DNA from 2 places in the Nesterenkonia sp. AN1 genome. Region 1 is predicted to be linked to the other one. Evidence: predicted binding sites of a transcription regulator. Region 1 holds the regulator's gene; the other holds the start of a gene.
The links. Region 1 encodes HrcA, which represses chaperone genes, less so after heat shock. Its sites were predicted from a motif close to TTNGCACTCGNNNNNNNCGAGTGCNAA; they were not measured.
Positions count from the first base shown of each region.

Region 2: a site for HrcA is predicted at 2,357-2,383, ahead of groL (chaperonin GroEL). Genes of this name have one in related genera too.

Region 1 is NZ_JEMO01000016.1:7,114-11,029, reverse strand. It holds gene BG28_RS09015 (16S rRNA (uracil(1498)-N(3))-methyltransferase) at 1-488, opposite strand, end outside; gene dnaJ (molecular chaperone DnaJ) at 505-1,629, opposite strand; gene hrcA (heat-inducible transcriptional repressor HrcA) at 1,642-2,667, opposite strand; partial or broken gene BG28_RS09000 (DUF3097 domain-containing protein) at 2,736-3,625, shown strand; gene BG28_RS08995 (DUF4870 domain-containing protein) at 3,831-3,916, shown strand, end outside.
Region 2 is NZ_JEMO01000001.1:31,564-35,479, forward strand. It holds gene BG28_RS00170 (alpha/beta fold hydrolase) at 1-630, shown strand, start outside; gene pcaC (4-carboxymuconolactone decarboxylase) at 623-1,006, shown strand; gene BG28_RS00180 (peptidoglycan bridge formation glycyltransferase FemA/FemB family protein) at 1,026-2,228, opposite strand; gene groL (chaperonin GroEL) at 2,580-3,916, shown strand, end outside.

The DNA of each region.
Region 1 (3,916 bases):
AGGTAGCCGGAGGTGCTGTGCAGCGGGCGGACCTCCGGGATTGTGGTGCGCCGGGTCTGCTTCGCCGCGGTGCGCACCATCGCCACCCATTCGGCGTGCTTCTTGGCCTCGCGTCCGGCCTTCCAGCGGGCCACGGAGCGTTCGGCCTGCCAGGGGATCACCGCGTCCACGCCGAGCTCGGTGGCGGACTCCACGCCCTGAAGGTCCCGGCGGTCCTTGGCCAGCGCCTGGACCAGCACCAGACGTGGCAGCAGCCGCGGCTCCTGGAGCAGCGAAAGGATCTCCACCTCGAGCTGCCCGCTTCCGGCGGAGCGGACCCGACCCTCGGCGCGCCGGCCCACGGTGTCGGAGAGCAGCACCGGCTCACCGGGCTGCAGGCGCATCACGGTGGCGGCGTGGTGGCCCTCCGACCCGGCGAGCGTGATCACCTCGGCCACGCCAACGTGGTCAAGCGCGCCCGGTTCGAGGTGGAACAGCGGTGCCGTCATCTCGCCTCGCGCATCTCTAGAGCGCGTCCCAGCGTTCGCGCAGCTTGGCGAAGACGCCACGGTGTTCGGTGGTGGACTCCCCGCGCTCCTCGCCACGCTCCAGGGCGAGCTCGCGCAGCAGCTGGGCCTCGCGCTCGGAGACCTTGGTGGGGGTCTCCACCTTCAGGTGCACCTTCAGCGCCCCGCGACCGCCGCCGCGCAGGTGGGTCACCCCGCGCTCCTTGAGCGTGAGCACCTCACCGGACTGGGTGCCCGGCTTCACGCTGAGCTCCTCGGCCCCGTCGAAGGTCTCCAGCCCGACCGTGGTGCCCAGGGCGGCCGCGGTCATCGGAATCGAGACGGTGGCGTGGAGGTCGTTGCCGCGGCGGGTGAAGACCTCGTGCTGCTTGACCTCGACCTCGATGAACAGGTCCCCGGAGGGTCCGCCGGCCAGCCCGGCCTCGCCCTCGCCGGCCAGGTGGATCCGGTTGCCCCGGTCCACGCCTGCCGGGACCTTGACCTTCAGGGACTTACGCTCGCGCACCCGGCCCTGACCGTCGCACTCCTGGCAGGGGTCCTCGATGATGTTGCCGAAGCCGGCGCAGCGCGCGCAGGTCTGGGTCTGGATGACGGTGCCCAGGATCGAGCGCATCGGGCGCTGGACCTGGCCCTGGCCGTGGCAGTCCGGGCAGGTGGTGGGCGAGGTGCCCTTGCGGGTGCAGGAGCCGTCACAGACGGTGCAGGTGACCGCGGTCTCCAGCTCCACCTCCTTGGTGGTGCCGAACACGGCGTCGCGCAGGTCGATCCGGACCCGGATCAGCGAGTCCTGGCCGCGGCGGGTGCGTGAGGCGGGGCCGCCGCCTCCCCCGCCGAAGAAGGTCTCGAAGATGTCGCCGAACCCGCCGAAGCCGGCACCGCCTGCTCCACCGCCGGGGAATCCGGAGCGGCCGTTCTCATCGCCGGTGGCGTCGTAGTTCTGCCGCTTCTGCGGGTCCGCGAGCACCTCGTAGGCGCGGCCGAGCACCTTGAACTGCTCGGCGGCGTCGTCGGAGGGGTTCACGTCCGGGTGAAGCTTCCGGGCCTGTTTGCGGTAGGCCTTCTTGATCTCTTCGGTGGACGCCGAGCGGCTGACGCCCAGCGCCTCATAGTAGTCAGTCGTCATCTTCGTGGACGTTCACCCTTCGGAAAGAATTCGGGACAGGTAGCGCGCCATTGCGCGCACCGCGGACATGGTGGAGCCGTAGTCCATGCGGGTCGGACCGACGACGCCGAGCTTGGCACCCTCGGCTCCCGTATGGCTGCCGTACTCCGCTGCGACCACAGCGGTCTCGATCAGCGAATCATGGCTGGTCTCGTGACCGATGCGGATGGAGAGACCGCGCCGGTCCTGCTCCATCTCTGTCAACAGTCGAAGCAGCACGACTTGTTCCTCGAGCGCTTCAAGAATGGGGCCGATGGAGGGACCGAGGTCGCGGCCCGACCTGGCGAGGTTAGCAGTCCCGGCCATGATGATGCGATCCACCCGAGACGATTCCAGGATGGTCTCCACGGCCTGGGCGAGGATCGCCATGGACGGTCGCAGCACCGGCTCCACCCGGCTGATCAGGGTGTCTGCGGGCAGCGGCAGCGCCGAGATGGAGCGCTGGTGCAGCTCAGAGGAGAGCACCTGGGCGAGCCGGTGCAGCGAGTCATCACCGATCGCGTCGGCCAGGGTGACCATGCGCTGATCGACCTTCCCGGAGGAGAGGATCACGATCACCAGCGCCTTGTGCGAGGACATCGAGACGATGTCGATGTGCCGGATCTTCGCGGTGGAGCGCTGCGGATGCTGGATCACAGCGACCTGATTGGTGAGCATCGCGAGCAGCCGCACGGTGTGTTCGAGCATCGCGTCATGGTCATCGGCGGTCTCGAGCAGAGTGTCCATGGCGCGCCGCTCAGCGGAGGTGAGCGGACGGACCTCGGTGATCTTGTCCACGAATCGCCGGTAGCCGAGATCGGTCGGGATCCGCCCGGCGGAGGTGTGCGGCGCGGCGATCAGGCCCTCCTCCTCGAGGTGGGCCATGTCGTTGCGGATCGTGGCGGGTGAGACCTCCAGGTCGTGACGCTCCACCAGGGCCCGGGACCCGACCGGCTCCCGGGTGTGGACATAGTCCTCCACGATGGCACGCAGAACCTGCAGACGACGGGTGTCGGACATGTAAGCTTGGCGCCTCCTGAACCTCTGGCACTCTTCGAGTACAAGTGCTAATTCTACAATGGGTGATCATGAGCGCTCCGCACCTCCCCGACTGGCGTAACTCCTCCACCCCGAACTGGGGTGCCCAGGACCTCTCCCGGCTCCGCCAGAGCCAGCTCCGCAAGGTCTCCACGATGCCGGCCGACTACGGCGCCGTGATCGAAGAGGTGGAGTCCGGCTGGGTCGGCGCGATCATCTCGGTGGAGGCCTCCGGCGGGGTCCACGTGGTGAGCCTCGAGGACCGGCGCGGCAAGGTCCGTTCCTTCCCGCTGGGCCATGGATTCCTGCACGAGGGCCAGCCGGTGGAGCTGACGCCCCCCACCCCCCGGGCCGTCGCGGCGAAGCCACCCGCACCGCCTCCGGATCGGTGGCGGTGGCCAATGCGCCGGCCCGCGTGGCCCGGGCCTCGCGGATCTGGGTCGAGGGCACCCACGACGCCGAGCTGGTGGAGAAGGTCTGGGGCGAGGACCTGCGGATCGAAGGCATCGTGGTGGAGCCGCTGCACGGCGCCGATGACCTGCTCGGGGCGATCCGTGCGTTCGGGCCCGGTCCGCAGCGACGGGTCGGGGTGCTGCTTGATCACCTCGTCCCGGGCTCCAAGGAGTCCCGCATCGCCCGCGAGGTCATGCAGCAGCCGGGCGCACGGGGCAACATCGCGGTGCTGGGTCACCCCTACGTCGACGTCTGGCAGGCGGTGAAGCCGCACCTGCTCGGGCTGCGGCGCTGGCCCGAGGTCCCGCGCAGCCAGGACATCAAGGTCGGCACGCTGCAGGCCCTGGGCTGGCCGCACGCGAACCAGCGAGACATCGCGCACGGCTGGAAGCGGATCCTGGCCCAGGTCACGAGTTACGCCGACCTGGAGCCCTCGCTGCTCGGACGCGTGGAGGAGCTGATCGACTTCGTCACGGTGGAGCCATGAGCCGCAGCACCGAAACGCAATGACGCAATGACGCAATGACGCAATGACGCAATGACTAGTAGGGACACTGCATCACGCGGGAGCGCCCGGAACTTGAAGGCCGACACGCCCGCGACGGCCAGTTGATGTTCAGCGTCAGTGGATAGAATCCGAAAGTGGGAACGGCCGCGTGTCGCAAGGGCGGCACCATGATCACGGAGGTGCAGTGACGCATAATCAGAAACCCCAGGGCGAGCAGTCGGAACAGGACGCTCGAACGGACGCAGCGCCACGCCTGAAGGGTTCCTCTGC
Region 2 (3,916 bases), on a different contig from region 1:
CACGGGGCCGCCGCGCCCTACACCGCGCCCTTCGAGATCGCCGACCTCGCCGACGCGGTGGAGGAGCTTCTCGCGCAGCTCACGAAGACCCACGGGATGCCGGAGGATCTCCCGGTCTACGCCGCCGGGGTCTCGATCGCGGGCACCGTCAGCCTGACCCTGGCGCTGCGCCCGCAGACCCGGTTCACCCGGCTGGTCGCGCTGTGCACGGCCGCGAAGATCGGTGACCCGCAGATGTGGAGCGAGCGCGCCGAACTGGTCGCCCAGGCGGGGACGCCCACCATGGTCGAAGGATCGGCCCAGCGCTGGTTCGCCCCGGGGTTCATGGCCCGTCAGCCTGCCGTGGTCACCGGGCTGCTGCGCTCGCTGCAGCACACCGATCGACACTCCTATGCCCAGGCCTGCCGGGCACTGGGGCGCTATGACCTGACTGCCGAGCTTGCCGGCGTCGTCCGACCGCTTCTGGTGATCAGCGGGGCGCAGGACCCGGTGTGCCCACCCTCGGCGGTCCAGGACCTCGCCGCCGCCCCACATACAAGGACCGCAGTGCTGGACGGCGTCGCTCACCAGGCGCCGGCCGAAGCCCCTGAGGCCACCGCACGACTGCTCAAGGAGTTCCTCAATGACTGATCCCAGCTACCAGGAGGGCATGAAGGTGCGCCGTGAGGTGCTCTCCGATGCCCATGTGGACCGCGCCGAGGCGAAGAAGGACAGCTTCACCGAGGACTTCCAGGAACTGATCACCAACTACGCCTGGGGATCGATCTGGACCCGTCCCGGTCTGGACCGGCCCACACGCTCGGTGATCACGCTCACCGCGCTGATCGCCGGCGGCTACTGGGAAGAGCTGGAGATGCACATCCGCGCGGCGCTGCGCAACGGGCTCACCGAGGACCAGATCAAAGAGGTCTTCCTGCAGTGCGCGATCTACTGCTCGGTCCCCGCCGCGAACACCGCATTCAGCATCGGCCGTCGGGTTCTGGAGGAAGAGCGCAGCGGCGCCTGAATGAGCTGACGGGACCGGCTCAGCGCCGCGACATGTACAGGTTGAACGCCTTGGCCAGCAGCGGATTGACCGGGTAGTCCCATTCGCCGAGGGTCTGGACCACATCGGCGCCCATGGTCGTCTTGAACCGGGTCAGCCCGGCCAGCGGGTACTCCGGGTCCAATGAGGGGCTGAGTCCGCCGAGGTCATACCACCGGCAGCCTGCGGCGAGCGAGTCTTCGATCTGGCGCAGCTGCAGCGCGCGGGGCGCATAGCGCTTGCGCTCCTCGGAGGATGACGCGCCATAGACGTACCAGGCGAACTGGCCCTGCCGGACATAGATGGCCGCAGCCAGGAGCTGATCCTGGAAATGCGCCAGGTAGAGCGTGCATTCGCTCAGCGGTGAGGCGTTGAGCTCGCGGTACATGTCTTGGAAGTAGGAGAGCGGCCGGCCGGTGAAGTCATCACGGTCGGCGGTCTCGGAGTAGAGCGCGTGCCAGGCGGCGAGGTCGGACTCGCCGCCGACGCTCACCTCGAGCTCGGAGCGGGTGGACTTCTTGGTCTGGCGGCGCGAGGACTGATCCATCCGGGCCAGCACGTCCTCGATGGGCAAGACGGCGCCGGCGTCGTCGGTGAGCGGGATGCGGGCCTGGAACTGCGGCTGTCCGGCCTCGAAGTCGGTGCTCGGCGCGGGTGCCTTGAAGCCCAGCGCGCGCAGCTCTCGCTGCCACTTCTCGGCCTGAGCGGCACCGGCCGGATCAATCTCGAGCGGGTCAAGCTCCTCGATGCTGGTGTTCTCCCCGGCGGCCAGGGCGCGACGGACCTCCTTGGCCTCCCAGCGACGCAGCACCGAGGGCAGGCCCATGCGGATCAGGAAGGCTCCGGAGGTCTTCAGGTAGGCGATCAGCGGCGGGAGCAGCAGCTCAAGGTCGACGACGACCGGGTCCATGACCGGGCCCTCAGCGAGATAGGCGAGCCGCTTGTTCCCGAGCAGCGGCACAGCGGCGGGGACCGGGAGTCGACGGAAGAGCACCAGCGTCGCGGCCACCGGCGCGGAGTCCGGCCCGGCGTCGGCGTCGAAGACTCCGAGGCTCTGGGCCTGCCACTCCTGCTTCACCGCGGGCCAGCGCGGGTTCTGCAGGAACGACGCGGTCTGATGATCAGCGAGGAAGCGGGTGTGCTCCTCGGGGCTGATCGGGCGGACCTGGTACACGGCGGCGACGCCTGAATCTCTATGCTCCATCACGCCTCAAGGGTACCGTCTGGTTCCTGCGCCGCTGGGAGATCAGGTTCAGGCCCGGTTGTGCTCCGTCACCCATACGCGGCGCCGCTGCGCAAGGGCGGCGGCACAATCTGCCCTCGGCGCAGAGGTTTGCACTCGGTAGGGGAGAGTGCTAAAAATTGGTTTAGCACTCTCGTGTCGAGACTGCTAGAGGAACCTGAGCAGGTGAGGCCATACAGAAGTTCCCGGTGACGCGGGAACGGCCGTCCGTCGCGGGCACCTGGAATGGTTCGACCCAGCAGACGCGAACACGTCTGAAAGTCACACACCACGGCTTGAGATCAGCCGAGTCCAGGAAGGACACGCGCCACTATGGCAAAGACTATTGCATTCGATGAAGAGGCACGCCGCGGCCTCGAGCGCGGACTGAACGTCCTCGCCGATGCCGTCAAGGTCACCTTGGGTCCCCGCGGCCGCAACGTCGTGCTGGAGAAGTCCTGGGGTGCCCCCACGATCACCAACGACGGCGTCTCCATCGCCAAAGAGATCACGCTTGAGGACCCCTACGAGAAGATCGGCGCTGAGCTGGTCAAGGAGGTCGCCAAGAAGACCGACGACGTCGCTGGCGACGGCACCACCACCGCCACCGTCCTCGCACAGGCCCTGGTCAAAGAAGGCCTGCGCAACGTCGCCGCCGGCGCCGATCCGATGGCGCTCAAGCGCGGCATCGACATCGCCGTGGAGTCGGTCACCGCGGAGCTGTTCAAGTCCGCCAAGGAGATCGAGACCACGGAGCAGATCGCTGCCACCGCCTCCATCTCCGCCGGTGACCCGCAGATCGGCGCACTGATCGCTCAGGCGCTGGACAAGGTCGGCAAGGAAGGCGTCATCACCGTCGAGGAGTCCAACACCTTCGGTCTGGAGCTCGAGCTCACCGAGGGCATGCGCTTCGACAAGGGCTACCTCTCCGGCTACTTCGTCACCGACGCCGAGCGCCAGGAAGCAGTCCTGGAAGATCCCTACATCCTGATCGCGAACTCCAAGATCTCCTCGGTCAAGGACGTCATCGGCGTCCTGGAGCAGGTCATGCAGTCGGGCAAGCCGCTGCTGGTCATCGCAGAGGACGTCGAGGGTGAGGCCCTGGCCGCACTGGTGGTCAACAAGCTCAAGGGCACCTTCAAGTCCGTGGCCGTCAAGGCCCCCGGCTTCGGTGACCGCCGCAAGGCCATGCTCGCCGACATCGCCATCCTCACCGGTGGCCAGGTCATCGCCGAAGAGGTCGGCCTGAAGCTGGAGAACACCACTCTGGAGCTGCTCGGCACCGCCCGCAAGGTCGTGGTGACCAAGGACGAGACCACCATCGTCGAAGGTGCCGGCGAGGCCGACGAGATCGCCGGCCGCGTGTCCCAGATCAAGGCCGAGATCGAGAACTCCGACTCGGACTACGATCGCGAGAAGCTTCAGGAGCGTCTGGCCAAGCTCGCCGGAGGCGTGGCAGTCATCAAGGCCGGCGCCGCCACCGAGGTCGAGCTCAAGGAGCGCAAGCACCGCATCGAAGATGCCGTGCGCAACGCCAAGGCCGCTGTGGATGAGGGAATCGTCGCCGGCGGCGGCGTGGCCCTGATCCAGGCCGGCGCCCGCGCCTTCGCGACCCTGCAGCTCAGCGGAGACGAGGCCACCGGCGCGAACATCGTGAAGTTCGCCGTGGA